DNA from 2 places in the Janibacter zhangyanbonis genome. Region 2 is predicted to be linked to the other one. Evidence: predicted binding sites of a transcription regulator. Region 2 holds the regulator's gene; the other holds the start of a gene.
What was found. Region 2 encodes Rex, which represses fermentation and respiration genes when NADH is low (regulators of the CRP and FNR family bind a similar motif). Its sites were predicted from a motif close to CTTGTGAANNNNTTCACAAG; they were not measured.

Region 1 (15,068 bases), 1.3 Mb from region 2:
CGTCGACGAGCTCCTCGACGGGCTGCACGTCGTCGTCCTGCCGCTGGCCACGCGGTTTCGCGGGGTGCAGGAGCGAGAGGTCGCGCTCGTGCGCGGGCCGCTCGGGTGGGGGGAGTTCGCCCCCTTCGTCGAGTACGGGTCGGCCGAGGCCGCCCGCTGGCTCGATGCGGCGATCGAGGCGGCCTGGGCCGGGTGGCCGCAGCCGCAGCGCGACGAGGTCCCTGTCAACGCGACCGTCCCGGCCGTCGCGGCGGACGAGGTCGCCGGGGTGCTCGCCCGCTACGACGGGTGCACGACGGCGAAGGTCAAGGTCGCCGAGCGCGGCCAGGCCCTCGCCGACGACCTCGACCGGGTCGCCGCGGTGCGTGACGTCATGGGGCCCGGGGCCCGCATCCGGGTCGACGCCAACGGCGGCTGGTCGCTGACCCAGGCCGCCGATGCGCTGGCCGGGCTGGCTCCCTTCGACCTCGAGTACGCGGAGCAGCCGTGCGCCGACGTGCGTGACCTCGCCCGGCTGCGCGTCGAGCTCGCCCACCAGGGCCTCGACGTGCCGGTCGCCGCCGACGAGTCGATCCGCAAGGCGCAGGACCCGCTCGAGGTCGCGCGGCTGCGGGCGGCCGACGTTGTCGTGGTCAAGGTCGCGCCCCTCGGGGGAGTGCGCTCCGCGCTGCGCATCGTCGAGGACTGCGGCCTGCCCGCGGTCGTCTCCTCGGCCATCGACTCCAGCGTCGGCCTGCGCGCCGGCGTCGCGCTCGCCGCGGCGCTGCCCGAGTTGCCGCACGCCTGCGGTCTCGGCACCGCCGCCCTGCTCACGGCCGACGTCACGAGCGACCCGCTCGTCCCCGCGGGTGGGGCCCTGGCCGTGCGGGATGTCGTCGTCGAGCCCGACCTGCTGGCGACGCACGCCGCGCCGCCGGAGCGGGTGACGTGGTGGCGTGAGCGGGTCCGGGCCGCGTGGGCGGCCCGCGCCTGAGGTTCGTCCACAGCCGCGCCGCACTGCAGTCGTCCGTCCACAGCCCGGGGCGCGCCCGGCCGCACGTCGACGGGCCGGGGTTGGCTGGCGACATGCAGATCTCGCCCCTCAACCCCGTCGACCTCACCGATGTCGCGGCCCGTCTCGAGCAGGCGGCCGGACGGATCGAGGTGTGCGCCGTGCAGGCGCGCACCGCCACGTCGACGACCTGGCGCGGCGAGGCGGCGGTGCTCCACCACGACCGGGTCGACGAGCACGCGGGCGACCTGCGCGGGCTCGCTCGTCGGCTGCGCGCGGCGGCCGGGCTGGTCCGCGATCTCGAGGCGGCCGCGCGGCGGCGGATCGACCTCGTGGGAGACGCCGACGTCACCGCCGGTGACTGGCCGATCGAGGTGATCGGCCGTGGCTGAGATCAGGGTGAGCGGTGGGGCAGCGGGTCTGTCCGTAGCACTCGACGAGCTCGAGGTCGCGGCGGACCGTCTGGGCCGGGTCGCGACCGAGGTGGGCGAGGTCGCCATCGCCGTGGGGCTCGTCGGGTTCGACCCGCGGGTGCAGCTCGCGGCGCTCACAGCGCCGCTCGAATACCTCGCCGTCGAGCGGGCGGTGCTGACCTGCGCCGGGCCCACAGGGGCAGCGGGCCTGTCGGTCGACGTCGCCGCCACCGGGGTCGCGACTCGGGCCGCGGTCCGGGCCTATCGCGAGGGCGAGCGCGTGGTCGAGGCCCTCGCCGACGGGGTGGCAACCGAGGTGGGGCGGTGGGTCGGGCGATCCGTCGCGCCGGTCGCCCTCGGGGTCGCGGTGGCTGCCGCCCCCGTGGCCGCCGTCGTGCTCTCCACCCCCGCCGGACGCGATGCGGCCGTCGCGGTCGGGCTCGGGCTGGGGCAGGAGGTCGACGAGATCCTCTTCGACCACCCGTGGCTCGTGCCAGCGGCCGCCGACGGTCTCGACGGGCTGCTCATCGGCCTCGGTGAGGGTGTGCCCGCGCTCGGGGTGCTGCTCGCCTGGCGCAGCGGCCGCGCGGGGGTGCCCTACCCGCCGCGCAACGAGGCCGACGCGCTCGGTGTCGTGCTCGCCGCGACCAGGGGCATCGCCCTCGACGAGTCGGGCCGGTCGGTCCGCGTGAGCGCGCGGCCGTCGTTCGCAGGTCGGCCGCCCGCCGGGGTTGCCGACCTCGTGTCCAACCACGGCCCCACCTCGGGCGGCTCCCGCGTGCGGGTCACCGGCATCCGCGGGCCCGACGGCAGCTGGAGCTGGGTCGTCGACGTCCCGGGGACGCAGACCTTCGACCCGCGCGCGGGCGAGAACCCCTGGGACATGACGACCAATGCGCTGCTCGTCGCCGGTCGGCGTCCGCTCGTCATGCAGGCGGTCGCGCGGGCCCTCGACGACGCCCGTCGCCGCGCTGGCGACACGAGCACCACGAGCCGGGTCATGCTCACCGGGCACAGCCAGGGCGGGCTCACGGCGGCGGCGCTCGCCGCCGACCCGACCTTCCGCTCCCGCCACCGGGTCACCCACGTCGTCACCTCGGGGGCGCCCGTCGCCTCGCTCGCCGTGCCCGAGGAGGTGAGCGTGCTCAGCCTCGAGCACGACGAGGACCTCGTGCCCGGTCTCGAGGGCGCTGACAACCCCGACCGCCGTGGCTGGGTGACCGTCGAGCGGTCCCTCGCTGACGACCTCGGGCCCGACGGTCGGGCGTCGCAGGCGCACGACAACGCGACCTACGTCGACACGGCCCGTCTCGTCGACGCGAGCGACGACCCGTCGGTGCAGGCCTGGCGAGACGGCGCCGCCCCCTTCGTCGGGTCACCGCTGGCCACGACCGTCACCGCCGACTACGACGTCGCCCGCCGGTGAGCGGTCGTCGTCGGACACGACGGGTGCCAGTGGCAGGATCGGGCGGGTGAACCCCTCGACCGCCGCCGCCCGTGTGCTGCTCGACGAGCTCGTTCGCCTCGGGGTGCGCGAGGTCGTCCTGTGCCCCGGGTCCCGGTCGGCCCCGCTGGCCTATGCCGCCCACGACCTCGAGGCGGCGGGGCGCCTGCGGCTGCACGTGCGGGTCGACGAGCGCAGCGCCGCCTTCCTCGCGCTCGGGCTGGCCAAGACCTCGCGCCGCCCCGCCGTGGTCATCACGACGAGCGGCACCGCGGTCGCCAACCTCCACCCCGCGGTCCTCGAAGCGCACCACGGCGCCGTGCCCCTGCTGCTGCTCACCGCCGACCGGCCGCCCGAGCTGCGCGGGGTCGGGGCCAACCAGGCGACCGTCCAGCCGGGCGTCTTCGGCGGTGCCGTGCGCCTGGCCCTCGAGCTCGAGACCCCCGCCGACCCCGAGCGGCAGACGCCGGCCTGGCGCACGGCAGCGGCCCGCGCCGTCGCCGCCGCGACCGGTGCGCTCACCGGCCAGGGGTGGGCCGGCCCGGTCCACCTCGACGTGCCCTTCCGCGACCCGCTCGCGCCGGACGACCACCCGTCGGGTCGAGGTACCGGCGACCGGCTATCCGGTCGGGATCACCTCGACCCGGCGCGCGCCGGGCGCCCGGGCGGCGACCCGTCGCTCGCCCTGCCCGCACCGCCCGAGGTCCTCTCCGGCGCCGCGACCCCGCTCGCGCACGACGAGCGGACTCTCGTCGTCATCGGCGAGCTGCCCACGGCGCAGCACCGGGCGGCCGCCCTCGCCTGGGCCGAGCACCACGGCGCCCCCGTGATCGCCGAGCCCGGCCCCGGCACCAGCCCGCTCGTCCTGCCGCACGGCGACCGGCTGCTCGCCGCGACGAAGTGGGTCGGGGGGCACCTCCCTTCGCGCGTCGTCGTCGTCGGCCGGCCCACCCTCGGCCGGTCCGTGCCCGCGCTCACCCGCACGCCGGGCCTGCGGGTCGAGGTCGTGACGAGCGGTGAGCCCGGCGCCGACGGCTGGGCCGACGCCGCCCACGCGGCCGCGGCAGTCCACCCCTTCGCGGCGTTGCGGACCGAGGGGGCGGGGCAGGAGCCGACCCCCTTCGCCCACGAGTGGCTTGCTGCAGGCGAGACGGTCGCCGCCGCGCTCGCCCCAACCGGTGCCACGCTCGACGGGCCCGCCGTGGCCCGGGCGGTGCACGACGCGCTCGCCGACGACAGCGCGCTCTTCCTCGGCAGCAGCAGCGTCGCCCGCGACGTGGCCCACGGCGTCGCCCGGGTGCGCGCCGACGTCGAGGTCGTCACCAGCCGCGGGCTCGCCGGCATCGACGGCTGCGTCTCCACGGCCGTCGGGCTGGCCCTCTCCCGCACGGGGCCGACGGTGGCGGTGCTCGGCGACCTGACCTTCCTCCACGACGCCAACGGCCTGCTCGTCGGGCCAGACGAACCGCGCCCCGACCTGACCCTCGTCGTCGTCGACGACGACGGGGGCAGCATCTTCGGCACGCTCGAGTACGGCGCCGACGCGCTCGCGGGACCGATGCGCCGGCTCTTCACGACACCGACGGGCACCGACATCGAGGTGCTCTGCGCCGCCCACGGGGTGCCGGCGACGACGGCGACGTCGGCGGAGCAGCTCACCGCACTCGTGGCGCGCCCGAGCGAGGGGATCCGGGTGGTGCGGGTGCCCGTCGACGGGGCCGCGCGGCGCGAGGCGGGCCGACTCGCTCGCAAGACCGTCGTGGCGACGCTGGGCGGCTGACCGTCGGTCAGCCGCCGAGGGCGGTGCGCATCGGCAGCAGCTTGGCCGCCGACTCGGCGACCTCGTCGGCCGCGACCGAGCCGGCGACGATGCCGCACCCGGCGTAGAGGCGCAGCGAGGACGCGCTCTCGTAGGCGCCGCAGCGCAGCGCGATGCCCCACTCGCCGTCACCGGAGGCGTCCATCCAGCCGACGGGTCCGGCATAGCGACCGCGATCCATCTGCTCGAGCTCGGCGATGACCCCGTCGGCGACGAGGGTCGGCGTGCCGCACACCGCGGCGCTCGGGTGCAGCGAGGCGGCGAGCGCGAGCGAGGTCGAGTCGTCGTCGACGACTCCCGCGACGTCGGTCGCCAGGTGCATGACGTTGTTGAGGTGCAGGACGAAGGGGGAGTCCGGCACGTTGATCGAGGAGGTGTGTGCCGCCAGGGCGTCGGCGACCGAGCGCACGGCGTACTCGTGCTCCTCGAGGTCCTTGCTGCTGCGGGCGAGGGAGCCGGCGAGGGCGAGGTCGTGGCTGTCGTCGCCGGTGCGGCGGATCGTGCCGGCGAGGACCCGCGAGGTGACCAGGCCCCGCTCGAGGCGCACGAGCATCTCGGGGGTGGCGCCGACGAGACCGTCGACGGCGAAGACCCACGTCGTGTCGTAGTCCTCTGCGAGACGGGCGAGGACCCACCGGGGGTCGATGCGCTGCTGCGCGGTGGCCCGCACGGAGCGGGCGAGCACGACCTTGTCGAGCTCGCCGGCGCTGATCCGGGCGACCGCCTCGTCGACCGCGGCGGCCCAGCGGTCGGCGGTGAGGTCGAGGTCGGCGAAGTCCACGGCGCCGGGGGTGCGCGGCTCGGGCTGGCGCTCGAGCGGCTGGTCGGCCGCGGGGACCGTCGCATCGGTCGTGATCGTCGTGACCCACGCGAGGGAGCCGCGCCGGCCGACGACGACCTCGGGCACGACGAGGACCGACTCGGTCTGCGAGCGCCGCGAGTAGGCCATCGAGCCGAAGGCGATCGGCCCGGTGCCCGGCTCGTCGACGTCGTCGCGCACGATCGCCTCGGCCGTGACCTGCCGCCACCACTCCTGCGCCCGGTCGAAGCGGTCGGGGCCGCTCGCCCGGAAGGTCGCGACCCGGCCCCAGCCGACGAAGCCCTCGCCCTTGCGCACCCAGGAGACGACGTCGCCCGCGTCGTCCGGCTCCGGCAGGAGGGAGAGGAGGTCCGCGACCCTGGCCGTGGGGACGGCGACGGTGCGGACGACGAGCGCGGGGTGGGGGACGCCGGTGGGGGTGGGGGCGTCGGCAGGGGAAGGCGATGACATGTCGGGCATCAGCCTACGGCGGCGGGTGCGAGGATGAGGACATGAGCCGCGCCACCCTGCAGAAGGACCCCAAGGACGTCGCCGCGATGTTCGACGAGACCGCCGCGAAGTACGACCTGATGAACGACGTGATGTCGCTGGGTCAGACGCGGCTGTGGCGGCGGGCGGTCGTGGAGGCCATCGACCCGCAGCCGGGGGAGCGCATCCTCGACATCGCCGCCGGCCCCGGCTCCTCGAGCCTGCCGCTGCGCCGCGCCGGCGCGCAGGTCGCCTCGGCCGACTTCTCCCTCGGCATGCTGCGCCAGGGGCTCGTGCAGAGCCCCGAGCTCGACTTCACCGCTGCCGACGCGACCCGGCTCCCCTTCGCCGACGCCTCCTTCGACGTCGTGACGATGTCCTTCGGCTTCCGCAACGTCGTCGAGCCCGAGGTCGCCCTGGGCGAGTTCCTCCGGGTGACCCGGCCCGGCGGGCGGTTGCTCATCTGCGAGTTCAGCCAGCCGGTCAACCGGGCCTTCCGCACGATCTACTCCGAGTACCTCATGGCGGCCTTCCCGCCGGTGGCCCGGCGGCTGAGCTCCAACCCCGACTCATACGTCTACCTCGCGGAGTCGATCCAGAGCTGGCCGGCGCAGGAGCAGCTCGCGCAGATGATCACCGGCACCGGCTGGGGCGGCGTCGAGTGGCGCAACCTGACGGGCGGGATCGTGGCTTTGCATCGGGCGAGCAAGGCCTGAGGCGCGCCGTCTCGAGGCTCCTTCGTCGCACCTCGACGACCGGTGGTGGTTGGTTAGGTCTACCTGTGTGACCGCCGAAGTTCCTGCCGGGTAGTGTCACACGCGATCGTGAATTGCTTCACAAGCAGCTGAGGAACCTTTCGTGACCAGTGCACTGCCTGCGGCCGACGGAGACCGCAGTGTCGACGTCATCGTCGTCGGAGCCGGCCCGGGTGGCAGCGCCACCGCCGCGTGGCTGGCGAAGGCCGGCAAGGACGTCGTCCTGCTGGAGAAGTCCCGCTTCCCCCGCGACAAGATCTGCGGTGACGGGCTCACCCCGCGCGCGGTGCGCCAGCTGATCAACCTCGGCGTCCCCCTGTCGGAGACCGACGGGTGGGCGCACAACAAGGGTCTGCGGATCATCGGCGGCGGCATGCGGCTTCAGCTCGACTGGCCCGACGTGACCTCCTTCCCCGGCTACGGCATGGTCCGGGCCCGCGCGGACCTCGACGAGGTCCTGGCCCGCCACGCCGCCTCCTGCGGCGCCGAGCTGCTCGAGGGGCGCAACGTCTCCGAGCCGATCCGTGACGAGTCCGGTCGGATCGTCGGCGTCGTGGCCAAGGTCGTCGACGAGCGCGGCCGGGCCACGGGCGAGACCGAGACCTATCGCGCCCCCGTCGTCGTCGCCGCGGACGGCGTCTCCTCGCGCCTGTCGGTGAAGATGGGCCGCGAGAAGCGCGAGGACCGGCCGATGGCCGTCGCCGTGCGCGCCTACTACGAGACGCCCCGCCACGACGACGAGTACCTCGAGAGCCACCTCGAGCTGTGGTCGACGACGCCCGAAGGGGGGCGCATCCTCATGCCGGGCTACGGCTGGCTCTTCGGGCTGGGGGACGGGCGCTCCAACATCGGGCTGGGTGTCCTCAACACCTCCGAGGCCTTCGGTCGCACCGACTACAAGGACGTCATGCGTCGCTGGGTCGAGACGATGCCGCCGGAGTGGGGCATCAACGAGGGCACGATCACCGGCGAGATCACCGCGGCCGCGCTGCCGATGGCCTTCAACCGCCAGCCGCTCTACGCCGACGGCCTCATGCTCGTCGGCGACGCGGGTGGCATGGTCAACCCCTTCAACGGCGAGGGCATCGACTACGCCCTCGAGGCCGGTCACGCCGCCGCCGAGGTCATCGTGCAGGCCCTCGCCCGGCCGACCGCCGCGGACCGGGAGCGGGTGCTCCAGTCCTACGTCGCCCGGATGAAGGACATGCACGGCGGCTACTTCCGGCTCGGCGCGCAGTTCGCCAAGCTCATCGGCAAGCCCGAGATCATGCGGCTGGCGACGAAGTACGGCCTGCCCCGGCAGACGCTGATGAAGTTCATGCTCAAGCTCATGGCCAACCTCCCGGAGGAGAAGGGTGGGGGTCTCGACGACCGCCTCGTCCAGCTGATGACCCGGGTGGCCCCCGATGCGTGAGGCGGTGTCGGGTGTGTCCGGCGTCACCCCTAGGATCGGGCGTGGACTGGATCACATGACGGAAGAAAGGCGGGAGCAGTGATGAACCCGTACATCCCGCTGCTCATCCTCTTCGCCATCGGTCTCGGCTTCGCGCTCGTGTCCGTGGGCACGAGCCTGGTCGTGGGCCCGGCGCGCTACAACGCCGCCAAGGCGCAGGCCTACGAGTGCGGCATCCAGCCGACGCCGCAGGCCGCCGAGGGCGGCCGCTTCCCGGTCAAGTACTACCTGACCGCGATGCTGTTCATCATCTTCGACATCGAGGCGCTCTTCCTCTACCCCTTCGCCGTCGCCTTCGACGAGCTCGGGGCCTTCACCCTCGCTGCCGTGGTGCTGTTCCTGTTCAACGCGTTCTTCATCGCGGATGCCTATGTGTGGCGCCGCGGTGGGTTCGAGTGGGACTGACGAGGACGAGGAGACGGATCAATGGGGATCGAAGAGAAGCTGCCGTCGGGCATCGCCCTCACGACGGTCGAGGCGCTGGCCGGCTACATGCGCAAGGCGTCCATCTGGCCGGCGACCTTCGGGCTGGCCTGCTGCGCCATCGAGATGATGGCCGTCGGCACGCCGCACTACGACCTGGCCCGCTTCGGCATGGAGCGCTTCGCCGCGACCCCGCGCCAGGCTGACCTGATGATCGTCGCCGGCCGGGTGAGCAACAAGATGGCCCCCGTCGTGCGTCAGGTCTACGACCAGATGGCCAACCCCAAGTGGGTCATCTCGATGGGCGTGTGCGCCAGCTCCGGCGGCATGTTCAACAACTACGCGATCGTCCAGGGCGTCGACCACATCATCCCCGTCGACATCTACCTGCCCGGCTGCCCGCCCCGCCCGGAGATGCTGCTCAACGCGATCATCGAGCTGCACCAGCAGATCCAGAGCACGCCCCTGGGTGTCAACCGCGTCGCCGCCGCCCGGGCCGCGGAGCAGGCTGCCCTCGGCGCCACCCCGACGGAGCTGCAGCCCCCGACGCACGACCACGAGGGCCTGCTCGGAAGGAACCTCCTGGCATGAGCGAGATCGACAAGCCCGCCGAGGGCGTCCACCCGGACGGCGTCGGCCTGAGCGGCACCGCCAACAAGGGCTTCCCCTCGACCCAGGGTCTGACCGGCGGCAACCAGCCGGTCGAGTACAGCAATGTCGAAGGGGAGGGCGCCGGCGAGGTCGACCCGGCGCACGCCCCCGTCGTGCGCGCCGAGCGTCGCGGCATGTTCGGCGCCCGCAACGGCCAGGACACCTCCGGCTACGGCGGGCTCAAGACGACCGTCGCCTTCCCCGGCGCGAGCGAGCGCCCCTACGGCGGCTGGTTCGACGAGGTCGTCGACCGGCTCGCCGACGCCACCGGGGGCGACCTGCTCGAGCAGGTCGTCGTCCACCGCGGCGAGCTGACCCTGCACGTCGCCCGCGAGGACCTGCCGGTCGTCATGCGCGCCCTGCGCGACCGGCCGGACCTGCGCTTCGAGATGTGCATGTCGGTCTCCGGCGTGCACTTCCCGCAGGAGAGCGGGCGCGAGCTGCACGTCGCCTACCACCTGCTCTCGATCACCCACGGTGGTCGGCGGCTGCGCGTCGAGGTCACCGCCCCCGACGCCGACCCGCACATCCCGAGCATCGTCGAGACCTATCCCGCGGCCGACTGGCACGAGCGCGAGACGTGGGACATGTTCGGCGTCGTCTTCGACGGGCACCCCGCGCTCACCCGCATCCTCATGCCCGACGACTGGGCCGGGCACCCGCAGCGCAAGGACTACCCGCTGGGCGGCATCCCGGTGGAGTACAAGGGCGGCACCGTCCCGCCGCCCGACGAGCGGAGGTCGTACAACTGATGGCTACGCACACGCAGGGTGGCCGGGTCCACGCGACCCCGGGCGCCGACGACCTCGCCGAGGGCCGCATCGTCAACGTCCAGGGCGGTGACTGGGACCAGGAGATGGGCGAGCTCGGGATGAACCCCGAGGAGCGCATCGTCCTCAACATGGGTCCGCAGCACCCCTCGACGCACGGCGTCCTGCGCCTCATCCTCGAGCTCGACGGCGAGACGGTCACCGAGGCCCGCGCCGGCATCGGCTACCTCCACACGGGCATCGAGAAGAACATGGAGTTCCGCACGTGGACGCAGGGGGTGACCTTCTGCACGCGCATGGACTACCTGACGCCGATGTTCCAGGAGGCCGCCTACTGCCTCGCGGTCGAGAAGGTCCTCGGCATCACCGACGACATCCCCGAGCGGGCCAGCGTGATCCGGGTGCTCATGATGGAGCTGACCCGCATCTCGAGCCACCTCATCTGCCTCGGCACGGGTGGCATGGAGATGGGCGCGACGACGATCATGACGATCAGCTTCCGCGAGCGCGAGCGGATCCTGTCGGTCATCGAGAACATCACCGGCCTGCGGATGAACAACGCCTACATCCGCCCCGGCGGCGTCGCCCAAGACCTGCCGCACGGCGCGATCGACAAGATCCGGGAGATGGTGCCGCAGGTGCGCAAGGGCATCGGCGAGCTCGAGCAGCTCCTCCTCGAGAACCCCATCCTCAAGGGCCGCACCAAGCGCGTCGGCGAGCTCTCGCTCACCGGCTGCACCGCCCTGGGCATCACCGGCCCGGTGCTGCGCTCGACCGGTCTGCCGCACGACCTGCGCAAGCTCACGCCCTACTGCGGCTACGAGAAGTACGACTTCGACGTCATCACCCGCACGGGCGCCGACGCCTACGACCGGCTCGCGATCCGCCTGGCGGAGATGCGCGAGAGCCTCAAGATCGTCGAGCAGGTGACCGACGAGCTGCAGCGCAACCCCGGCCAGGTCATGGTCGCCGACAAGCGCGTCGCGTGGCCCTCGCAGCTCGCCGTGGGCGGCGACGGCATGGGCAACAGCCTCGACCACATCCGCGAGATCATGGGCACCTCGATGGAGGCCCTGATCCACCACTTCAAGCTCGTGACCGAGGGCTTCCGGGTTCCGCCCGGCCAGGCCTACGTCGCCGTCGAGTCGCCGAAGGGCGAGCTGGGCTGCCACGTCGTGTCCGACGGCGGCACCCGCCCCTACCGGGCCCACTTCCGGGACCCGAGCTTCAACAACCTGCAGGCCGTCGCGGCCATGTGCGAAGGGGGCAACCTCGCCGACGTCATCGTCGCGGTCGCCTCCATCGACCCGGTGATGGGAGGAGTGGACCGCTGATGTCGTCCAACTTCGGAGAGCAGACCGCCTCGGGGCACCTGCACGTGCCGTCGGAGAGCAAGGAGCCCTACCCGGCGGAGGTCCTCGAGCAGCTGTCGGCCGAGGCCGAGCAGGTCGTGGCCCGCTACCCGCAGCCGCGCTCGGCGCTGCTGCCGCTGCTGCACCTCGTGCAGAGCGTCGACGGCTACGTCACCGGTCGCGGCATCGACTTCTGCGCGAGCACGCTCGGCCTGACGACGGCCGAGGTCTCGGGCGTCGCGACCTTCTACACCCAGTACAAGCGCCACCCCAACGGCGACTACACCGTCGGCGTGTGCACCAACACCCTGTGCGCGGTCATGGGCGGCGACCAGATCTGGGAGACCGTCAGCGAGCACCTGGGCATCGGTCACGACGAGACGACCGAGGACGGCACGATCACCCTCGAGCGCATCGAGTGCAATGCCGCGTGCGACTACGCCCCGGTCGTCATGACCAACTGGGAGTTCTTCGACAACCAGACCCCGGAGTCGACGGTCCGGCTCGTCGACGACCTGCGCGCCGGCACGCCGGTGCGGCCGACCCGAGGACCCGACCGCCTGTGCACCTTCAAGCAGGTCTCGCGCGTGCTCGCCGGCTTCCCCGACGGGCTCGCCGACGAGGGCATCGGGGCGGGGGAGGCCTCCCTTCGCGGTGTGGAGCTGGCCCGACGCGAGGGCTGGACGGCACCGGGCGAAGGGGGCGACGCCGACGCGGCGACGTCCACGACCGCAGCGTCGACCGAGGGCATGGCCACCGGCGAGCAGACCTCGGTCGACACCCCGGCGAATGCGCCCGACGAGCGCCCGACGAGCGAGGGCACGGAGGCTGACAAGTGACGACGCTGACCCCGATCCTCACGAAGTTCTGGGACCACCCGCAGTCGTGGACCCTCACGACCTACGAGGACAACGACGGCTACGCCGCCCTTCGTCAGGCGCTGCAGAGCGACCCGGCGGATCTCGTCCAGGCGGCCAAGGACTCCGGCCTGCGCGGCCGTGGCGGCGCCGGCTTCCCGACCGGCATGAAGTGGGGCTTCCTGCCCCCGCCCGACGGCGGGCCCCGCTATCTCGTCGTCAACGCCGACGAGTCCGAGCCGGGCACGTGCAAGGACATCCCGCTGCTCATGGCGGCGCCGCACTTCCTCGTCGAGGGGGTGGCGATCACCTCCTTCGCCATCGGCTGCAACCACGCCTTCATCTACCTGCGCGGTGAGGTCGTCCACGTCTACCGCCGCCTCATGCGCGCGGTCGAGGAGGCCTACGCGGCCGGCTACCTCGGCAAGGACATCCTCGGGACCGGCTTCGACCTCGACGTCACGGTGCACGCGGGCGCCGGCGCCTACATCTGCGGCGAGGAGACGGCCCTGCTTGACTCCCTCGAGGGCCGTCGCGGCCAGCCGCGGCTCAAGCCGCCCTTCCCGGCCGTCGCCGGCCTCTACGCGCGACCGACGGTCGTCAACAACGTCGAGTCCATCGCCTCGGTGCCGGTCATCATCCGCAAGGGCGCCGAGTGGTTCTCCGACATGGGCACGGAGAAGTCGCAGGGCTTCGGCATCTTCTCGCTCTCGGGCCACGTCAAGCGGCCGGGGCAGTACGAGGCACCGCTCGGCATCACGCTGCGCGAGCTCATCGACATGGCCGGTGGCATGCGCGACCCCAACCACCCGCTGAAGTTCTGGACGCCGGGTGGTTCGTCGACGCCGATCTTCACCCAGGAGCACCTCGACGTGCCGCTCGACTTCGAGTCGGTCGCGGCCCACGGCTCGATGCTCGGCACCCGCGCGCTGCAGATCTTCGACGACACCGTCTCGGTCGTGCGCTGCGTCAGCCGCTGGACCGACTTCTACAAGCACGAGTCGTGCGGCAAGTGCACCCCGTGCCGCGAGGGCACGTGGTGGCTCGCCCAGATCCTCGAGCGCCTCGAGCACGGTCACGGCACGCCCGAAGACATCGACAAGCTCGTCGACATCTGCGACAACATCCTCGGCCGCTCCTTCTGCGCCCTCGGTGACGGTGCGACCAGCCCGATCACGTCGGCGGTCAAGCACTTCCGGGAGGAGTTCGAGGCCGGGTGCCACACCCCGGCGAGCGAGCTCTTCCCGCCCGCCGCCTCGACGCTCTTCCATCACGAGACCGCACAGGTGACCGCATGACCGTCGCAGACACCACCGACCAGCAGGCACCCCCGGAGCTGATCAACCTCAGCATCGACGGCGTCGCCGTCGCCGTGCCCAAGGACACCCTCGTCATCCGGGCGGCCGAGGAGGCCGGGATCGAGATCCCGCGCTTCTGCGACCACCCGCTCCTCGAGCCCGTCGGCGCCTGCCGCCAGTGCCTCGTCGAGGTCGCCACGCCCGACCGCGAGGGCAACGTCAAGCCGATGCCCAAGCCGCAGGCCAGCTGCACCATGACGGTGAGCGAGGGCATGCAGGTGCGCACCCAGCACACCTCGCCGGTCGCCGACAAGGCGCAGCAGGGCGTCATGGAGCTGCTGCTCATCAACCATCCGCTCGACTGCCCGGTGTGCGACAAGGGCGGCGAGTGCCCGCTGCAGAACCAGGCGATGAGCAACGGCCGGGCCACCTCGCGCTTCGACGACGTCAAGCGCACCTATCCCAAGCCGATCAACATCTCCTCGCAGGTGCTCCTCGACCGCGAGCGCTGCGTCCTGTGCGCCCGGTGCACCCGGTTTTCCGACCAGGTCGCCGGCGACCCCTTCATCGCGCTCGTCGAGCGCGGGGCGCTGCAGCAGGTCGGCATCTACGAGGAGCAGCCCTTCGAGAGCTACTTCTCCGGCAACACCGTCCAGATCTGCCCGGTCGGCGCGCTCACCGGTGCCGCCTACCGCTTCCGCTCCCGGCCCTTCGACCTCGTCTCGAGCCCCGACGTCTGCGAGCACTGCGCCGACGGTTGCTCCCTTCGCACCGACCACCGCCGGGGCAGCGTGCTGCGCCGCATGGCCGGCAACGACCCCCAGGTCAACGAGGAGTGGAACTGCGACAAGGGCCGCTGGGCCTTCGTCTCCGCCGACCTCGGTGACCGCTTCGAGCTGCCGATGGTGCGCGACGCCGAGGGCGAGCTGCGGGTCGCCTCGTGGCAGGAGGCCCTGGCCGTCGCGGCCGACGGGCTGCGCGCCGCACAGGGTCACGGGGTGCTCGTCGGCGGCCGGGTGAGCGTCGAGGACGCCCACGCCTACGCCACCTTCGCCCGCTCGGTGCTGCGCACCGAGCACGTCGACCACCGCGCCCGGCCGCACTCGGTCGAGGAGCGCGACTTCCTGCTGCGGCACGTCGCGGGGACGACGCCGGAGACCGGCGTGACCTTCGAGGAGGTCGGCCGGGCCAGCTCGGTCCTACTCGTCGGGCTGGAGCCCGAGGAGGAGAGCCCGATCCTCTTCCTGCGGCTGCGCAAGGCGCACCGCAAGGCGGGCACGAGCGTCTTCGCCGTCGCCCCGCTGGCGACCCGCGGCCTCGACAAGCTCGGCGGCACGCTCATCCCGTCGGCGCCCGGCACTGAGACCGAGGTGCTCACGGCGCTCACGGGCGAGATCGGGCCCGGCTCCGAGGGCGACCCGCTGACCGCGGCCCACGCCGCGCTGCGCGGCGAGCGGCCGGTCGTGCTCGTCGGCGAGCGCCTGGCCACCGTGCCCGGTGCCCTCACCGCGGCTGCCCGCCTGGCGGAGGAGACCGGGGCCCGCCTGGCCTGGG
Region 2 (15,068 bases):
TCCTGCTCAGAGGCTGTCGATGAAGATGTAGACCGGCGGGATCAGGAAGCCGACGACGATGACCGCCGCGAGCACCGTCCCGATCGCACGGGCGCGGGCGCGGGCGACCGCGGTGCCGTTGAGGCCCAGCGTCTGCGACGCGCTGTAGACGCCGTGGTAGAGGTGCATCCCCAGTGCCACCATCGCCAGGACGTAGATGAGCAGGACCCACCACATCGCGAAGGCCGCGCTGATCATCACGTAGGGCGACTCCTTGATCGCCTCCGCGCTCGTGCCTGACCCGTAGAGGTTCGGCTTGACGATCGTGAACTGGATGAGGTGGAAGATCACGAAGATGAAGAGCGCCAGACCGCCCCAGCGCATCGTGCGCGAGGCCATGGTCGACGACAGGTTCTTCTTCACCTGGTACTTGACCGGCCGGGCGGCGTTGTTGCGACCGATGAGCTTGAGCGCCGCGTAGACGTGGCCGACGAGCGCGAGGATCAGCACGACCCGAATGACCCACAGCAGACCCGAGTACGGGAGCATCGGCTCACCGAAGGTGCGCAGGTGGTGGGCGTACTCGTCGAACGCCTCCTGCCCGGCCAGCGCCTTGAGGTTGCCGTACATGTGCAACAGGACGTACAGGAGGAAGATGACGCCGGTGCCCGCCATGAGGAACTTCAGCCCGATGGAGGAGGACGCCACCCCCTTCTTCTTCGCGGGGAGGGTCGTAGTAGCCACGGGCTCAAGGTACCGCCTTGTGAGCGCCGACACGCACCCGGGTACGCCTCTCGCGGTGTGATGTTGCCCCGGTTACCGTCACGTAATAGACAACAGAAATGTCCCGGAATTCCGGGCCTGAGCGAGAGGTGGACCCATGGACGACGCACCCCCGCAGACCCTCGTGTCCGCGACGACCCCGCGCGGTGAGATCGCGCTTCGGGAGCGTCCGCACCCGGACGGCAGCGGGTCGCTCGTCCACGAGCTCGTCGTCGCCGGCGTCTTCGCGATGGACAGCCTCGACACCTCGACCGAGGCGGCTCTCGCGCTCGAGTCCCTCGCCCGCACCGACTCCCCCGAGCGGGTGCTCGTCGGCGGGCTCGGGCTGGGCTTCACGACGTGGCAGGTCCTCAAGGACAAGCGCGTGCGCCACGTCGACGTCGTCGAGATCGAGACCGACCTCGTCGAGTGGGCCCGCCTCGGCCTCGCGCCGACGCTCGGCCTCGTGGCCAGACACCCCCGGGTGAGCGTCCACGCCGGCGACGTCGCACCGGTCCTGCGTGGGCAGGCGACTCCCGTCGGCCCGTGGGACCTCGTGCTGCTCGACGTCGACAACGGCCCGAGCTTCCTCGTCCACGAGGGCAACGAGCGCATCTACTCCCCCGACGCCCTGCGCGCCGCCCTCGACCAGGTCTGCCCCGGCGGCACCCTCGCCATCTGGGCGGCCCAGCGCGAGCCCGACCTCCGCGCAGCGCTGGAGCCCCTCGGCACCACCGAGGAGGTCCTCCTCGACGTCGAGCGCGAAGGGCGCACCCTCACCTACGCCCTCTACCTCACCCGCCCCTGACCTGACCCCGCTGGCTGGATGGCCGGGAAGAGCTGACGTGGCCGGGATCAACGGACGTGGCCGGGCAATTGCGCGGTCATCTCCAGACATCTCGGCCCGTTCAAGGATGTCCGGCCATCAGCAGGTTTCCCGGCCAACTCCCTTCGCACGATGCACGCGTCCCCCGACAGCGTTGATGTCACCTGGCAGCGTTGGCGCCAGTCGGTTGCCCGGAGAAGGGGGACCAGGTGACACCAACGCCGTCAGGCGGGCAGAGACCTCGTCGAGGCGGGCGCCGCGCGACCTTCCTCAGGAGGCGTTGGGAGACGACGCCGGGACGAGAGGTGGGGTCCGGCCCAGCCCAGCGCCGGGCCGCACCTGCCGGCACCCAACCCGACGCATCAGCCGGCAGCGGCCGCCTTGGCAGCGGCGGGCAGCGCGGCGCGGATGACGTCGAGGGCCTCGGCGTCGAGGGCGTCGGAGACGAACCACACCTCGAAGGCGCTCGGCGGCAGGTGCACGCCGCCATCGAGCATCGCGTGGAAGAAGCGCCCGTAGGCGGTCGTGTCCTGGTCCTGCGCGTCGGCGAAGGAGCGCACCGGCTCGTCGCGGAAGAAGATCGAGAACATCGAGCCGGCCCACTGGACGGTGTGCGCGACGCCTTCGACGGACAGGGCGGCGGAGGCGGCGTCGGCGATGGTGCGGGCCGTCGTCTCGAGCCGGGGGTAGAGCTCCTCGGTGCACGCGCGCAGGGTCGCCAGGCCGGCGGCGGTCGCGACGGGGTTACCCGACAGGGTGCCGGCCTGGTAGACGGGACCGTCGGGCGCGAGCCGCGCCATGAGGTCGGCGCGGCCGCCGAAGGCCGCGGCCGGGAAGCCGCCGCCCATGACCTTGCCGAAGGTGAAGAGGTCGGGGGCGCCGCTCGGGTAGCCACCGGGGTGGGCGCCCTGCGCCGACGTCTCGAGGCCGTACCAGCCGGAGCGGCTCGCGCGGAACCCGGTCATCACCTCGTCGCTGATGAGCAGCGCACCGTGCGTCGCGGTGATCTTGCGCAGGGCCTCGGTGAACCCGGGCGCTGGCGGCACGACGCCCATGTTGCCCGGGGATGCCTCGGTGATGACCGCCGCGATCTCCTCGCCGCGCACCGCGAAGAGCTCCTCGAGGGCGCCGAGGTCGTTGTAGGGCAGGACGACCGTCTCACCGGCGGCCGAGGCCGGCACCCCTGCCGAGTCGGGCAGGGCGAAGGTCGCGACGCCCGAACCGGCCTGTGCGAGAAGGGCGTCCACGTGGCCGTGGTAGCAGCCGGCGAACTTCACGACGACCGATCGTCCGGTCGCACCACGTGCCAGGCGAAGGGCGGACATCGTCGCCTCGGTCCCCGAGGAGACGAGCCGCACCTGCTCCAGCGGGGCGACCCGGTCGACGATCTCCTCGGCGAGGGCCACCTCGTTCTCGCTCGGGGTGCCGAAGGAGAAGCCCTTGACCGCCGCCTGCGTCACCGCGTCGAGGACGTCGGGGTGGGCGTGACCGAGGATCATCGGGCCCCACGAGCAGATGAGGTCGACGTAGCGGTTGCCGTCGACGTCGGTGAGCCAGGCTCCCTTCGCCTGGTCGATGAAGCGCGGCACCCCGCCGACGCCGCGGAAGGCCCGGACCGGCGAGTTGACCCCACCCGGGATCACCTCTCGCGCGCGGTCGAAGAGTGCCTGGGATGCGGTCGTGGAGGACGTCATGCGCCCAGTCTCCCAAACCCCACCCGCACGCTCCCGGACGAGGTAGCGCGCCACCACCCCCGCGTTCCCTGAGGAGGTTGCGCAGCAACCGTCTCGAAGGCTCAGTCGTCGAGCCCGATCTCGTGGTGCTGCGGCGCCATCTGATCGCGCAGCGCGGCCATGGCGCCCCCGAGAGCGGCGAACTGCTCGGGCGTCAGGACGTCGACGAGGTGACGGCGCACCGAAGCGACGTGCTGCTCGGCGATGCTCTCGAGGGCCTCGCGCCCCGCGTCGGTCAGCGAGATCTCGACGCCACGACCGTCGTCGGTCGACCGGCACCGCTCGACCCAGCCACGCTTCTCGAGGCGGGCCGCGGTGTGCGTCACGCGCGAGCGCGACTGGATGATGTCGTCGGCCAGGCGCGACATGCGAGTGCGCTGGTCGGGCGACTCCGAGAGCATCGACAGCAGCTCGTACTCGGTGAGCTGGATCCCGAGCGGCGCGAGGTCGTCGACGAGCGCCCGCTCGAGCAGACGCGAACCGCGCAGGTAGGCACGCCAGTGCTTCTGCTGGTCGTCGTCGAGCCAGACCTCGTCCATCACAGCCGCCCGGCGAGCTCGAGGGCGAAGTACGTGAGGACGATCTGGGCGCCCGCCCGCTTGATGTGCAGCACCGACTCCATGACCGCGGCATCGCGGTCGATCCAGCCACGCTCGACGGCCGCGACGATCTGCGCGTACTCGCCGGAGATCTGGTAGGCCGCGACGGGCACCGGCGAGACCTCGGCGGCCGCGGCGATGACGTCGAGGTGCGGCTGCGCCGGCTTGACCATGATGATGTCGGCGCCCTCGGCGAGGTCGAGCTCGATCTCGCGCAGCGCCTCGGTCGCATTGGCCGGGTCCTGCTGGTAGGTCGCGCGGTCGCCGCTCAGCGAGGACTGCACCGCCTCGCGGAAGGGTCCGTAGAGCGCCGAGGTGTACTTCGCCGCATAGGCCAGCACGAGGGTGTCGGTGTGGCCGGCCGCATCGAGCGCGGCGCGGACGTGGGCGACCTGGCCGTCCATCATCCCGGACAGGCCGAGGACGTGGGAGCCGGCCTCCGCCTGGGCGAGCGCCATGTCGGCGTAGCGCTCGAGGGTCGCGTCGTTGTCGACGACGCTGCGCCCGTCGAGGGTCGTCGTGAGCACGCCGCAGTGACCGTGGTCGGTGAACTCGTCCAGGCACAGGTCGGTCATGACGACGAGCCGGTCGCCGACGGCATCGACGACGGCGCGGGTGGCGATGTTGAGGATCCCCTGCGGGTCGTCGGCGCCGGAACCGCGGGCGTCCTTGGCCTCCGGCACGCCGAAGAGCATGATCCCGCCGATGCCCGCTTCGACGCAGGCGCGGGCCTCGTCGACGAGCGACTCGAGGGTGTGCTGGACGACGCCCGGCATCGAGGTGATCTCCACCGGCGCGTCGATGCCCTCGCGGACGAAGACCGGCAGGACGAGGTCGGCCGGGTGCACCCGGGTCTGCGCCACGAGACGACGAAGGGGGATGCTCCCCCGCAGTCGTCGCGGCCGGACGACGGGCCCGGTCACCCCTTCGCCTTCCGCCGGGCGGTGGACTTCTTGCGCCGCTGGCTGGGTCGCATGGGCTCCTCGCCGGACTCGGCCGCCGCAGCGGCGAGCTCGCGGCCGTGCTCGGCCAGGGCCTCGACGAGGCTGTCGCCGGTGGCCTCGGGGGCGAGGACGTCGACCCGCAGGCCGGCCTCCTCGGCGGTCTTGGCCGTGGCCGGCCCGATGCAGGCGATGACCGTCGACGGGTGCGGCTTGCCGGCGATGCCGACGAGGTTGCGCACCGTCGAGGAGGAGGTGAAGACGACGGCGTCGAAGGCGCCCTGCTTGATGGCGTCGCGCACCGGCGCCGGCGGCGGGGTCGCCCGGACGGTGCGGTAGGCGGTGACGTCGTCGACCTGCCAGCCCATGTCCTGCAGACCGGCGACGAGGGTGTCGGTCGCGATGTCGGCGCGGGGCAGGAAGACGCGGTCGATGGGGTCGAGGACCTCGTCGTAGGGCGGCCACTCCTCGAGGAGGCCGCGGGCGGACATCTCGCCGGTCGGCACGAGGTCGGGCTCCAGGCCCCACTCGCGCAGGGCGTCGGCCGTCACGCCACCGACGGCGGCGATCTTGAGGCCGGAGAAGGCGCGGGCGTCGAGGCCGAACTCCTCGAACTTCTCCCGGATCGCCTTGACCGCGTTGACCGAGGTGAAGCCGATCCACTGGTAGCGACCGGTGACGAGGCCGCGGACGGCCCGCTCCACGGCCTGCGGGGTGCGCGGCGGCTCGACGCTGATCGTCGGGACGACCTCGCTCGTCGCGCCGTGGCCGAGCAGCTGCTTGGTCATCGGGCCGGCCTGGTCCTTGGTGCGCGGGATGAGCACGCGCCAGCCGTAGAGCGGCTTGGTCTCGAACCACGAGAGGGCCTCGCGCATGGCGACGGTCGAGCCGATGACCGCGAGGATCGGCTCCTCGAGATCGTGCAGCGCGTCGGCGGCCTCCTCGAGCGTCGTCTGGCGGGTGGCCTGCTGCGTCGTCGTGCCGCCCCGGGTCAGCGCGACGGGGGTGTCGGCGGCGCGGCCGGCGGCGACGAGCTCGCCGAAGGCGGGCCCGAGGTGCTCGGGCAGCCCGAGGAGCACGAGGGTGATGTCGTCGGAGACCGAGGCCGACAGGTCGGCACGCTTCGCACCGCTCAGGCTGATGACGTGCAGGGCACCGGTCCCCCGCGCCGTGAGGGGCACTCCGGCGTAGGTCGGCACGGCGCTCACCGAGGAGACGCCCGGCACGACGTCGAAGTCGATGCCCGCCTTGACCAGGGCCTGCGCCTCCTCGGCGAGGCCGTTGAAGGTCGCCGGGTCGCCGTCCATGAGTCGCACGACGAGCCCGCCCTTGTGCGCCTTGGCCGTCTTGACGACGAGCTTGGCGCGCGAGGCGTGGGTCAGCTGCTGACCGTGTTCGCCGTGGCTGGCGTCGACGACCTCGACCTCGTCGGTCGTCATCGAGGCGACGATCGCCTCGTTGGTCAGCTGGTCGGTGATCACCGCGTCCGCGCGCCCGAGCAGGTCGACGGCGGCGACGGTCATGAGTGACGCGTCACCCGGTCCGGCGCCGACGAAGGCGACGCGGGCCGGCCGGCGAGCGGCGGTGGTGGCGGCGGTGGCAGTGCGCTGGGGGGTCACTGGGCATGCTCCGAAGCGGTCGTGGGGTGGGTGGCGGACAGGTCGGCGATGGCGGGCGCGCCATCGGCGACGAGGGTGCGGGCGAGGCTGCGGCCGAGGTCCTCGGCCTGCTCGAGGGGGCCGGTTACCGACCGACGCAGGTCGGCGGTGCCGTCAGTCGCGGCGACGACGGCCCGCAGCGAGAGCACCGGGCCGTCGACGTCGTCGACGACCTCGGCGAGAGCACCGACGGGCGCGGCGCAGCCGGCCTCGAGCTCGGCGAGGATCGCCCGCTCGGCGGTGACGGCGGCGCGGGTGTCGGCGTGGTCGAGCGGACGAAGGGCGGCGAGCACCGCCTCGTCGTCCTCCCGGCACTCGACGGCCAGGGCGCCCTGGCCGGGCGCGGGCAGCATCTGGATCGGGTCGAGCACCTCGGTGACCCGCTCGCGCAGGGCGAGCCGGGTCAGGCCGGCGTGGGCGAGCACGATCGCGTCGAGCTGCTCGTCGCCGGGGCCGACCATGTCGAGGCGGGTGCCGAGGTTGCCGCGGATGTCGCGGAACTCGAGCCCGAGGCCGAGGGCGGCGAGCTGCGCCCGCCGGCGCGGCGAGCCGGTGCCGACGACGGCTCCCTCGCCGAGCTCGCCGAGGGTGAGCCCGTCGCGGGCGCAGAGGGCGTCGCGGGGGTCGACCCGGGCCGGGATCGCGGCGATGACCAGCCCCGGCTCGGGGGCCGTCGGCAGGTCCTTGAGCGAGTGGACGGCCAGGTCGATCTCGCCGTCGTGGAGGGCCTGGCGCAGGGCACTGGCGAAGACGCCGGTGCCGCCCATGCTCGCGAGCGAGGCGCGGTTGGTGTCGCCCTCGGTGACGATCTCGACGAGCTCGACGTCGTGGCCGGCGGCCCGCAGGGCGTCAGCGACGTGGCCGGACTGGGTCGTGGCCAGGGCGGAGCGGCGGGTGCCGAGGCGAAGGGAGGTCACAGCGCACCTCCGTCGGAGTGCAGGTCGAAGAGCTGGCGCAGGGCGTCCTGGTACTCGCCGAGACGACCGTCGACGGCCAGCTCCTTGGCGCGCACCGTCGGCTGGTGGAGCAGCTTGTCGACGATGCGGTGCACGGCGCGGTCGACCTCTGCCCGGTGCTCGGGGGTCATGTCGGGGGCCCGCTGGTCGAGCCGGGCGAGCTCGCGCTCGACGACCTGCTGGGCCGCGGCCCGCAGGGCGCGCACGGTGGGGGCGGCCTCGTGGGCGGCCCGGGCCCCCAGGTGCTTGGTCACGGCGTCGCCGACGAGCGAGCGGGCCTGCTCGACCTCGGGCACGGCGCCACCGGAGCCGAGCAGCCCACCGAGCTCGGCCAGCCCCAGCCGGACGACGCCCGTGAGGCCGGCGACCTCGTGGGCGATGTCGTGCGGGAGCGCGAGGTCGATGTAGGCCTGGCGGCGACCGCCACGCGAGACCTGGGCGTCGGCGACCTCGGCGAGCGAGATCGCCAGGCCGGTCGAGCCGGTGCACGAGATGACGATGTCGGCGTCCGCGAGCGCCTCGGCGAGCTCGTCGAGCGGCCGGGCGGTGCCCTCGAGCCGCTCGGCGAGGGCGAGACCGCGCTCGTGGGTGCGGTTGACGACGGTGAGGCGCTCGACGCCGCGGCGCACGCTGCTCGTCGCCGCGAGGGCGCTCATCGCGCCGGCGCCGACGACGAGGACGTGGGCCTGCGCGAGCGGGCCGACGTGCTGCTCGGCGGCATCGAGACCGACGCCGACGAGCGACCGGGAGACCTCGTCGATGCCCGTCTCGGAGTGCACCTGCTTGCCGGTGCGCAGGGCCTGCTGGACGAGCGAGTTGATGCTCGGGCCCACGTGACCGCCCGCCTGGCCGCGGGCGAGCGCGTCCCGCAGCTGGCCGAGGATCTGCGACTCACCGACGGCCATCGAGTCGAGACCCGCGGCGACGTTGAAGACGTGGGCGACGGCGGCATCCCCGTAGTGCAGGTCGAGGTGCTCCTTGAGGTCGTCGTGCGTGATGCCCGTCGAGGTCGTCATGGCGTCGGTGAGGTCGGCGACCGCGCCGTGGAACCCGCTGACCTCGGCATAGATCTCGGTGCGGTTGCACGTCGCGACGACGAGGTGCTCCGAGATGTCGGGGCTGGCCTCGGCGGCGGAGAGGATCCGGTCGAGGCTCACCTCGTCGAGCGCGGCCTTCTCCAGCACGGAGATGGGCGCACGTCGGTGGTTGAGCCCGAAGGCGAGCAGACTCATCGGCCGGCCGCCTCCTCGATGAGCTCGTCCGCGACGCCCACGCGCTGCTGCTCGTGGAAGGCGAGGATCTGCAGCTCGGTGGACAGGTCGACCTTGCGCATGTGCACCCCTTCGGGAACCTGGATGGCCGTCGCGGCGAAGTTGAGGATGGAGCTGACCCCGGCGTCGACGAGCAGGTCGGCGACCGCCTGGGCCGAGGAGGCCGGCGTCGCGATGACCCCGATGCACGCCTCGCCCGGGGTGACGAGCGCAGACAGCGCCGCCATCGGCTGGATGACGAGGTCGTCGAGGCTCTCGCCGACGATCTGCTCGTCGCGGTCGAGCAGGGCCACGACCTTGAAGCCCTTCGTCGCGAAGCCACCGTAGGAGGCGAGAGCGCGCCCGAGGTTGCCCATGCCGACGATGACGACGGGCCAGTCGTGGGTCAGGCCGAGGGCCCGCGAGATCTGGTAGGTCAGGTGGGCGACGTCGTAGCCGACGCCCCGCACGCCGTAGGAGCCGAGGTGGCTGAGGTCCTTGCGCAGCTTGGCGGAGGAGACCCCGGCGCTGTGCGCGAGCTCCTCGGACGAGACCGACTGGACGTCCTGGGCGGTCAGCTGACCCAGCGCCCGAAGGTATCCGGGAAGTCGCGCGACCGTTGCGTCGGGAATCTCCCGCTTGGCGGCCTGATCGACGGACACGGCTGGGCTCGACTCCTCTCGCGGTCGTGGGGCGAGCGGCGCCGAACGACCGAACGGCCCCGACATTACGCTCTTGTGAACAAATGCACAAAGTCGTCGCGGTCCGTGGACGGACCGCCGGCGACCACCCCCGGATCAGCGCTGCAGGGCCGCGCGCAGCCGCCCTTCGTCTACTCGCCAGTAGTCGTGCTGGCGGCCGTCGACGAAGGTCACCGGCACCTCCTCGGTGTAGCGCGCGAGCTGCGGGTCGGCATCGATGTCGACCTCGGCGAAGCTGTCGCCGGTCTCGGCGACGACGCGCGCGATGACCGCGCGGGCCTCGTCGCACAGGTGGCAGCCCACGCGGCCGACCATGACGACGCGGGCATCGGGCAGTGCGGGCACCGGACCTCCTAGAAGAAGACGGAGCGGCGGGTGACGAGCACCGAGTAGAGCGTCTGCTGGATCGTCTCGCGCACCTGGTCGGTGAGCTCGAAGACGAGCATCGGGTCCTCGGCCGCCGCCGGGCCGAGCGATGCCGCGTCGACCGGCTCGCCGAACTCGATGATCCACTTGCTCGGCAGCGGGATCAGACCCAGCGGGCCGAGCAGCGGGAAGAAGGGTGTGATCGGCGCATAGGGGGCGCCGAGCAGACGGGCCACCGTCTTCATGTTGCCGATCATCGGGTAGACCTCCTCGGCCCCGACGACGGAGCACGGGATGATCGGCACCTCGGAGCGGATCGCCGCGGAGACGAAGCCACCCCGACCGAAGCGCTGCAGCTTGTAGCGCTCGCGGAAGGGCTTGCCGACACCCTTGAAGCCCTCGGGCCACACACCGACGAGCTCGCCGCCGCGCAGCAGCCGCTCCGCGTCGGCATTGGACGCCAGGGTCGCACCCGTCTTGCGGGCGACGTCACCGACGACCGGCAGCTGGAAGACGAGGTCGGCTCCGAGCATGCGCAGGAAGCGCTGCTGCGGGTGGGCGTCGTGGATCGCCAGCTGGGTGATGACCGAGTCGATCGCGACGGTGCCCGAGTGGTTGGACACGAGCAGGGCACCGCTGTCGGCCGGGATGTTCTCGATGCCCCGGACCTCGACGCGGAACCACTTGTCCTTGAGCAGCCGCAGCACCGGGAAGACGGTGTGCGTCGTGAAGTCGCGGTCGAAGCCGAAGTCGTCGACGGCGTAGTCGCCCTTGACCCGGCGCTGGAGGAAGTGGAGCGTCTCCGCGAAGCGCCGCTCCCAGTCCTCCCCCGCCGCCGCGCCGGCGGCCTGGCCGAGCGTGCGCGAGGTCATCTGACCGGCGGACAGGAGCACGGACAGCAGCTCCGCGAGCCCCGGCACGAGAGCCTGCCCGCTCTCCGGGGTGCCCGGGGTCGACGTCGGCTGGACCGGCTGCACCGCGGGCGCCACGGGTCGACGACCCGACGTCGCGGTGCGAGAGCCGCGCGAGCCGGCAGTCGACGAGGCGGTGCGGGTCGCGGCCGTGCGGGTCGAGGTGCTCCGCCGGGCCGGCGGACGACGTCGCGACGTCGTCGGCGTGGCCGCCGGAGGCGCGCCGTCGGGGCCGGGCACGACGGTCAGGCGCGGCGTGCGCGGCGTCGACGACTTCTTCGGCCGGGAGGTCGCGGAGCGCGAGGAGGTGACGGACTCCCCCTTCGCGCTGGTGGTCGTGGGGACCTGGGCGGAGGGTCCGGTGAGCAGCGGGGTCGTGCGCCGGCGAGCGCGCTCGCCGCCGGCCCGGTCCGCCGCCGCGGCCACGGCGCTGGCCTTCTTGGCCGCAGGCTTCTTCGTGGCGGTCTTCTTCGCAGCGGTGGACTTCTTGGCCGGCGTCGTCTTCTTCGCGGCCGACGTCTTCGCCGGAGTGGCCTTCTTCGTGGCCGTCGACGTCTTCGCCGCGGTGCTCTTCTTCTTCGCGCCGGGGGCGGGGGTGCTGTCGGCCATCACTTCTCACTCTCGGGGGCGGACACGGAGCGCATCGCGGCCTCGGCGGCCTTGACCGCCGACCAGCCGGGCTGCGCGAAGGGGAGGCGGTCCAGGACCCGACCCTTGGTCGCCCGCGCGAAGTCCTCGTAGGCGGCGCGCGTCGTGTAGGCGGGCTCGAAGCCCAGGTCCTCACGCATGCGGGTCGTGTCGAGACCACGACCGAAGGTGAGGAAGTCGAGCTGGTCGGAGCCGATGTCGACGAGGCCGAACTTGCGGGCCACGTCGGTCAGGGCACCGGTCGTCGCCTTGGGCACGAGGACGAAGGGGCGGCCGGCGAGGTTGGCCGCCTGGCTGGCGGTGATGATCCCCTCGCCGGCGACGTTGACCGAGCCGATGCCGGGGATCGTCACGGCCCGGGCGATCGCGTCGACGCAGTCGTCCTCGTGGACGAACTGCAGCCGCGCGTCGTAGCCGAGCGGGATCGGGATGACCGGCAGGCTGAAGTGGTCGGTGAAGGCGGTGCGGATGCGGGGGCCGATGACATTGGCGAAGCGCAGCGTCGTGATCTCGATGTCGGGTCGCCGGCGCGAGAGGCCGCGCACGTAGCCCTCGACCTCGACGCTGTCGCGGGCCCAGCCCGAGCGCGGCATCTGCTTCGCCGACATGTCCTCGGTGAACATCGCAGGGTCGCGCGGGCTCGACCCGTAGACGCCCGCGGTGGACTTCACGACGAGCTTGGTCACCGACTCGGCGCGCTGGCAGGCGGCCAGCAGCTGCATCGTGCCGATGACGTTGACCTCCTTCTGCGTCGCGCGCCCGCCGCCGGCACGTGGCGTGGCGATGACGCCCATGTGCACGACGGTGTCGACGTCGTTGCCGGAGATGATCCGGCTGATGAGGGGGCTGCGGATGTCGGCCCGCATGAACTCGGCCCGGCCGATCCCGTGACGCGGCGGGACGACGTCGACGCCGATGATCCGGCCGATCGACTCGTCACGGCTGAGACGGCGGGCGAAGGCTCCGCCGAGGTGGCGGGAGACTCCTGCGACGAGCACGGTCTCGGGCACCGGGGACACCTTCCTGTGGGCACCGGCCACAGTGGACGTGGCCTGGTCGGCAGCCTAGTCACGCCTGCCGGTCTGCGGCGGCTCGTCCGGGGAGACGGCCATCACGGGACGAGCGTCACGGCACGACGAAGGGGGCCGGACCGGATCGTGCCGGTCGGGCCCCCTTCGTACGGGTCACTTCTTGTTGCGGCGCTGGTGGCGCGTCTTGCGCAGCAGCTTGCGGTGCTTCTTCTTCGCCATCCGCTTGCGTCGCTTCTTGATGACAGAACCCATGCGATGTCCTTCGCTGTCGTGGTCGATGTGGTCGGTGGTGGCTCGAGCGATGCCGATCCTGCACGGGCAGGCCCCACCGAGCTACGAGTCAGACGACAGAGTCTATCCGCTCCCGCGGGCGTCTCGTGCCGCGGGGCGCTGCGACGACGATCAGGCGGTCTCGATGAACGAGGTCTCGAGGTAGGTGTGCACCGCATCCTCCGGGACGCGGAAGCTGCGACCGACCCGCACGGCCGGAAGGTCACCGTTGTGGACCATGCGGTAGACGGTCATCTTCGACACCCGCATGATCGACGCGACCTCCGCCACGGTGAGGAAGCGCACCTCACCCAGTCGATCGTTCGACATGATCACCTCGATCTCCGCGGAGTCGCACAGCCGACCCCTGTCGGCTGGACGTCTACGAGCCCCGCAGGTGACCACCATAGGGGCAGATGTGACAACTGTGAAGACGAAGGGGGGATTTCCCCACTCACGTCCACCCGACACGCCGTGATGGGGCGAAGAATCCGCTAGTCGTACCAGACGTCGAGCCCGTGCAGCGGGAAGATCGCCTCCCGGGCGGCCATGATCGCCCGGTCGACGCCGCTGTGCGGGTTGTAGCCCATCGCCCACGGCTGCACCCAGATCGGCAGCTCGCTGTCGGGCAGGTCGCCCATGGTCTCCGGCCCCGGCTGCCCCGAGACGAGGTCGACGTGCTCGCGCCAGGCGGCCGGGATCTCGGTCGCCGCCGGGATCGGCCGGTGCGCGGCGATCGCCGTGAGGTGGGTCCACGTGCGCGGGACGGCGCCGCACACGTCGTAGCCCCCGCCACCGAAGGCCACCCAGCGCCCGTCGCACACCTCGTGGGAGAGCCGGTGGAGGTTGACCGCGGCTTGGCGCTGCGCGTCGACGGTCAGGGCCATGTGGGCCAGCGGGTCCTCGCGGTGGGTGTCGCACCCGTGCTGGGTGAGCAGCACCTGCGGCTCGAAGGCCCGCACGACCGGCATGGCGACGGACGTGATCGCCCGCAGCCAGGGCCCGTCGGTGACGCCCGGCGGGAGGGCGACGTTGACCGCGGTGCCCTCGGCCCCGGGGCCACCGGTCTCGGCGGGCCAGCCCGTGCCGGGGAAGAGCGTGCGGCCCGACTCGTGGACCGAGACGGTGAGCACCCTCGGGTCGTCGTAGAAGATCGACTGCACTCCGTCGCCGTGGTGCACGTCGACGTCGACGTAGGCCACCCGCTCGACGCCGTGGTCGAGCAGCCAGCGGATCGCGGCCGCGATGTCGTTGTAGATGCAGAAGCCGGCGGCACGGTCACGCATCGCATGGTGCATGCCGCCGGTGAAGTTGACCCCGTGCTCGGCCTCGCCGGTCCAGACCCGCCGGGCGACCTCGACCGACCCGGCGACCAGCCGTGCGCTCGCCTCGTGGATCCCGGCGAAGGCGGGGACGTCGTCCGTCCCGATGCCCCAGGTGCCGTCGGCGGTGGTGGGGTCGGCGGAGATCGCCCTGACCGCCTCGACGTAGGCACGGTCGTGGACCCCTGCGAGCACCTCGTCGGCGGCCACGTCGGCGTCGACGACGTCGACGTCGTCGAAGACACCGAGCTCGCGGCACAGTCGCGCGGTCAGATCCAGGCGCACGGGGGCCATGGGGTGACCGGGCCCGAAGTCGTACTTCATGAAGTCCTCGCCCCAGATGGCGCACGCCTGAGAGCTCATGCACGGGACGCTACCCCGGCTAGGGTCTGTCACGACCCACCATCCGAGGATCGGAGACACCGTGACGCGCATGCGCCTGCACAACGAGGACGTCCTCGTCATCGGCCTCGGCCGCTTCGGCGGGGCGGTGGCCACCGAGCTGCACCGCCTGGGCAACCGCGTCACCGCACTCGAGCTCGACCCCCGGCTCGCCGAGAGCTATCTGGGCCGCGTCGGCCGCATCGTCCAGGGCGACGCGACGTCGGTGACGACGATCGAGGAGATCAAGCCGCACACCTTCTCCGCGAGCGTCCTGGCCATCGGCTCGTCGATCGAGGCGAGCGTCCTCGCCGCGGTCAACCTCATCGACGGGGAGTCGCCGAAGGTCTGGGCCAAGGCGGTCAGCCCGGAGCACGCCCGCATCCTCAACCGGATCGGCGTGCACCACGTCCTCTCCCCCGAGATCGAGTCCGGCAAGCGCCTGGCCCACCTCATCGGCAGCCGCCTCATGGACTACATCGAGTTCGACGACGGCTTCGCGATCGTCAAGATGACGCCGCCGCAGGAGGCCGTGGGCTTCACCCTCGAGCAGTCGTCGATCCGCAGCAAGTACGGCGTGACGGTCGTCGGCGTGAAGTCACCCGGCCAGGACTTCACCTATGCCCGCCCGGAGACCAAGGTGCGCAGCGGCGACCTCATCATCGTCAGCGGCCCGACCGCGCTCATCGAGCGGATGGCGGCCCGGCCCTAGCTCCGCTCCCCCCGGGCACGAC

Region 1: the regulator Rex is predicted to act here: its motif matches at 6,777-6,796, upstream of ACQBJO_RS02690 (geranylgeranyl reductase family protein).

Annotation. Positions count from the first base shown of each region.
Region 1 is NZ_CP191481.1:535,041-550,108, forward strand. It holds gene ACQBJO_RS02660 (o-succinylbenzoate synthase) at 1-973, shown strand, start outside; gene ACQBJO_RS02665 (hypothetical protein) at 1,066-1,383, shown strand; gene ACQBJO_RS02670 (hypothetical protein) at 1,376-2,830, shown strand; gene menD (2-succinyl-5-enolpyruvyl-6-hydroxy-3-cyclohexene-1-carboxylic-acid synthase) at 2,877-4,628, shown strand; gene ACQBJO_RS02680 (isochorismate synthase) at 4,636-5,937, opposite strand; gene ACQBJO_RS02685 (demethylmenaquinone methyltransferase) at 5,979-6,671, shown strand; gene ACQBJO_RS02690 (geranylgeranyl reductase family protein) at 6,814-8,124, shown strand; gene ACQBJO_RS02695 (NADH-quinone oxidoreductase subunit A) at 8,206-8,568, shown strand; gene ACQBJO_RS02700 (NuoB/complex I 20 kDa subunit family protein) at 8,590-9,177, shown strand; gene ACQBJO_RS02705 (NADH-quinone oxidoreductase subunit C) at 9,174-9,989, shown strand; gene ACQBJO_RS02710 (NADH-quinone oxidoreductase subunit D) at 9,989-11,341, shown strand; gene nuoE (NADH-quinone oxidoreductase subunit NuoE) at 11,341-12,198, shown strand; gene nuoF (NADH-quinone oxidoreductase subunit NuoF) at 12,195-13,514, shown strand; gene ACQBJO_RS02725 (NADH-quinone oxidoreductase subunit G) at 13,511-15,068, shown strand, end outside.
Region 2 is NZ_CP191481.1:2,714,981-2,730,048, forward strand. It holds gene ACQBJO_RS13295 (succinate dehydrogenase cytochrome b subunit) at 7-723, opposite strand; gene ACQBJO_RS13300 (hypothetical protein) at 860-1,549, shown strand; gene hemL (glutamate-1-semialdehyde 2,1-aminomutase) at 1,930-3,261, opposite strand; gene ACQBJO_RS13310 (MarR family winged helix-turn-helix transcriptional regulator) at 3,363-3,839, opposite strand; gene hemB (porphobilinogen synthase) at 3,839-4,822, opposite strand; gene ACQBJO_RS13320 (uroporphyrinogen-III synthase) at 4,819-6,363, opposite strand; gene hemC (hydroxymethylbilane synthase) at 6,456-7,415, opposite strand; gene ACQBJO_RS13330 (glutamyl-tRNA reductase) at 7,412-8,686, opposite strand; gene ACQBJO_RS13335 (redox-sensing transcriptional repressor Rex) at 8,683-9,366, opposite strand; gene ACQBJO_RS13340 (glutaredoxin family protein) at 9,502-9,750, opposite strand; gene ACQBJO_RS13345 (1-acyl-sn-glycerol-3-phosphate acyltransferase) at 9,759-11,291, opposite strand; gene ACQBJO_RS13350 (NAD-dependent epimerase/dehydratase family protein) at 11,291-12,340, opposite strand; gene ACQBJO_RS13355 (30S ribosomal protein bS22) at 12,515-12,613, opposite strand; gene ACQBJO_RS13360 (helix-turn-helix domain-containing protein) at 12,764-12,961, opposite strand; gene ACQBJO_RS13365 (acetoin utilization protein AcuC) at 13,126-14,316, opposite strand; gene ACQBJO_RS13370 (potassium channel family protein) at 14,378-15,046, shown strand.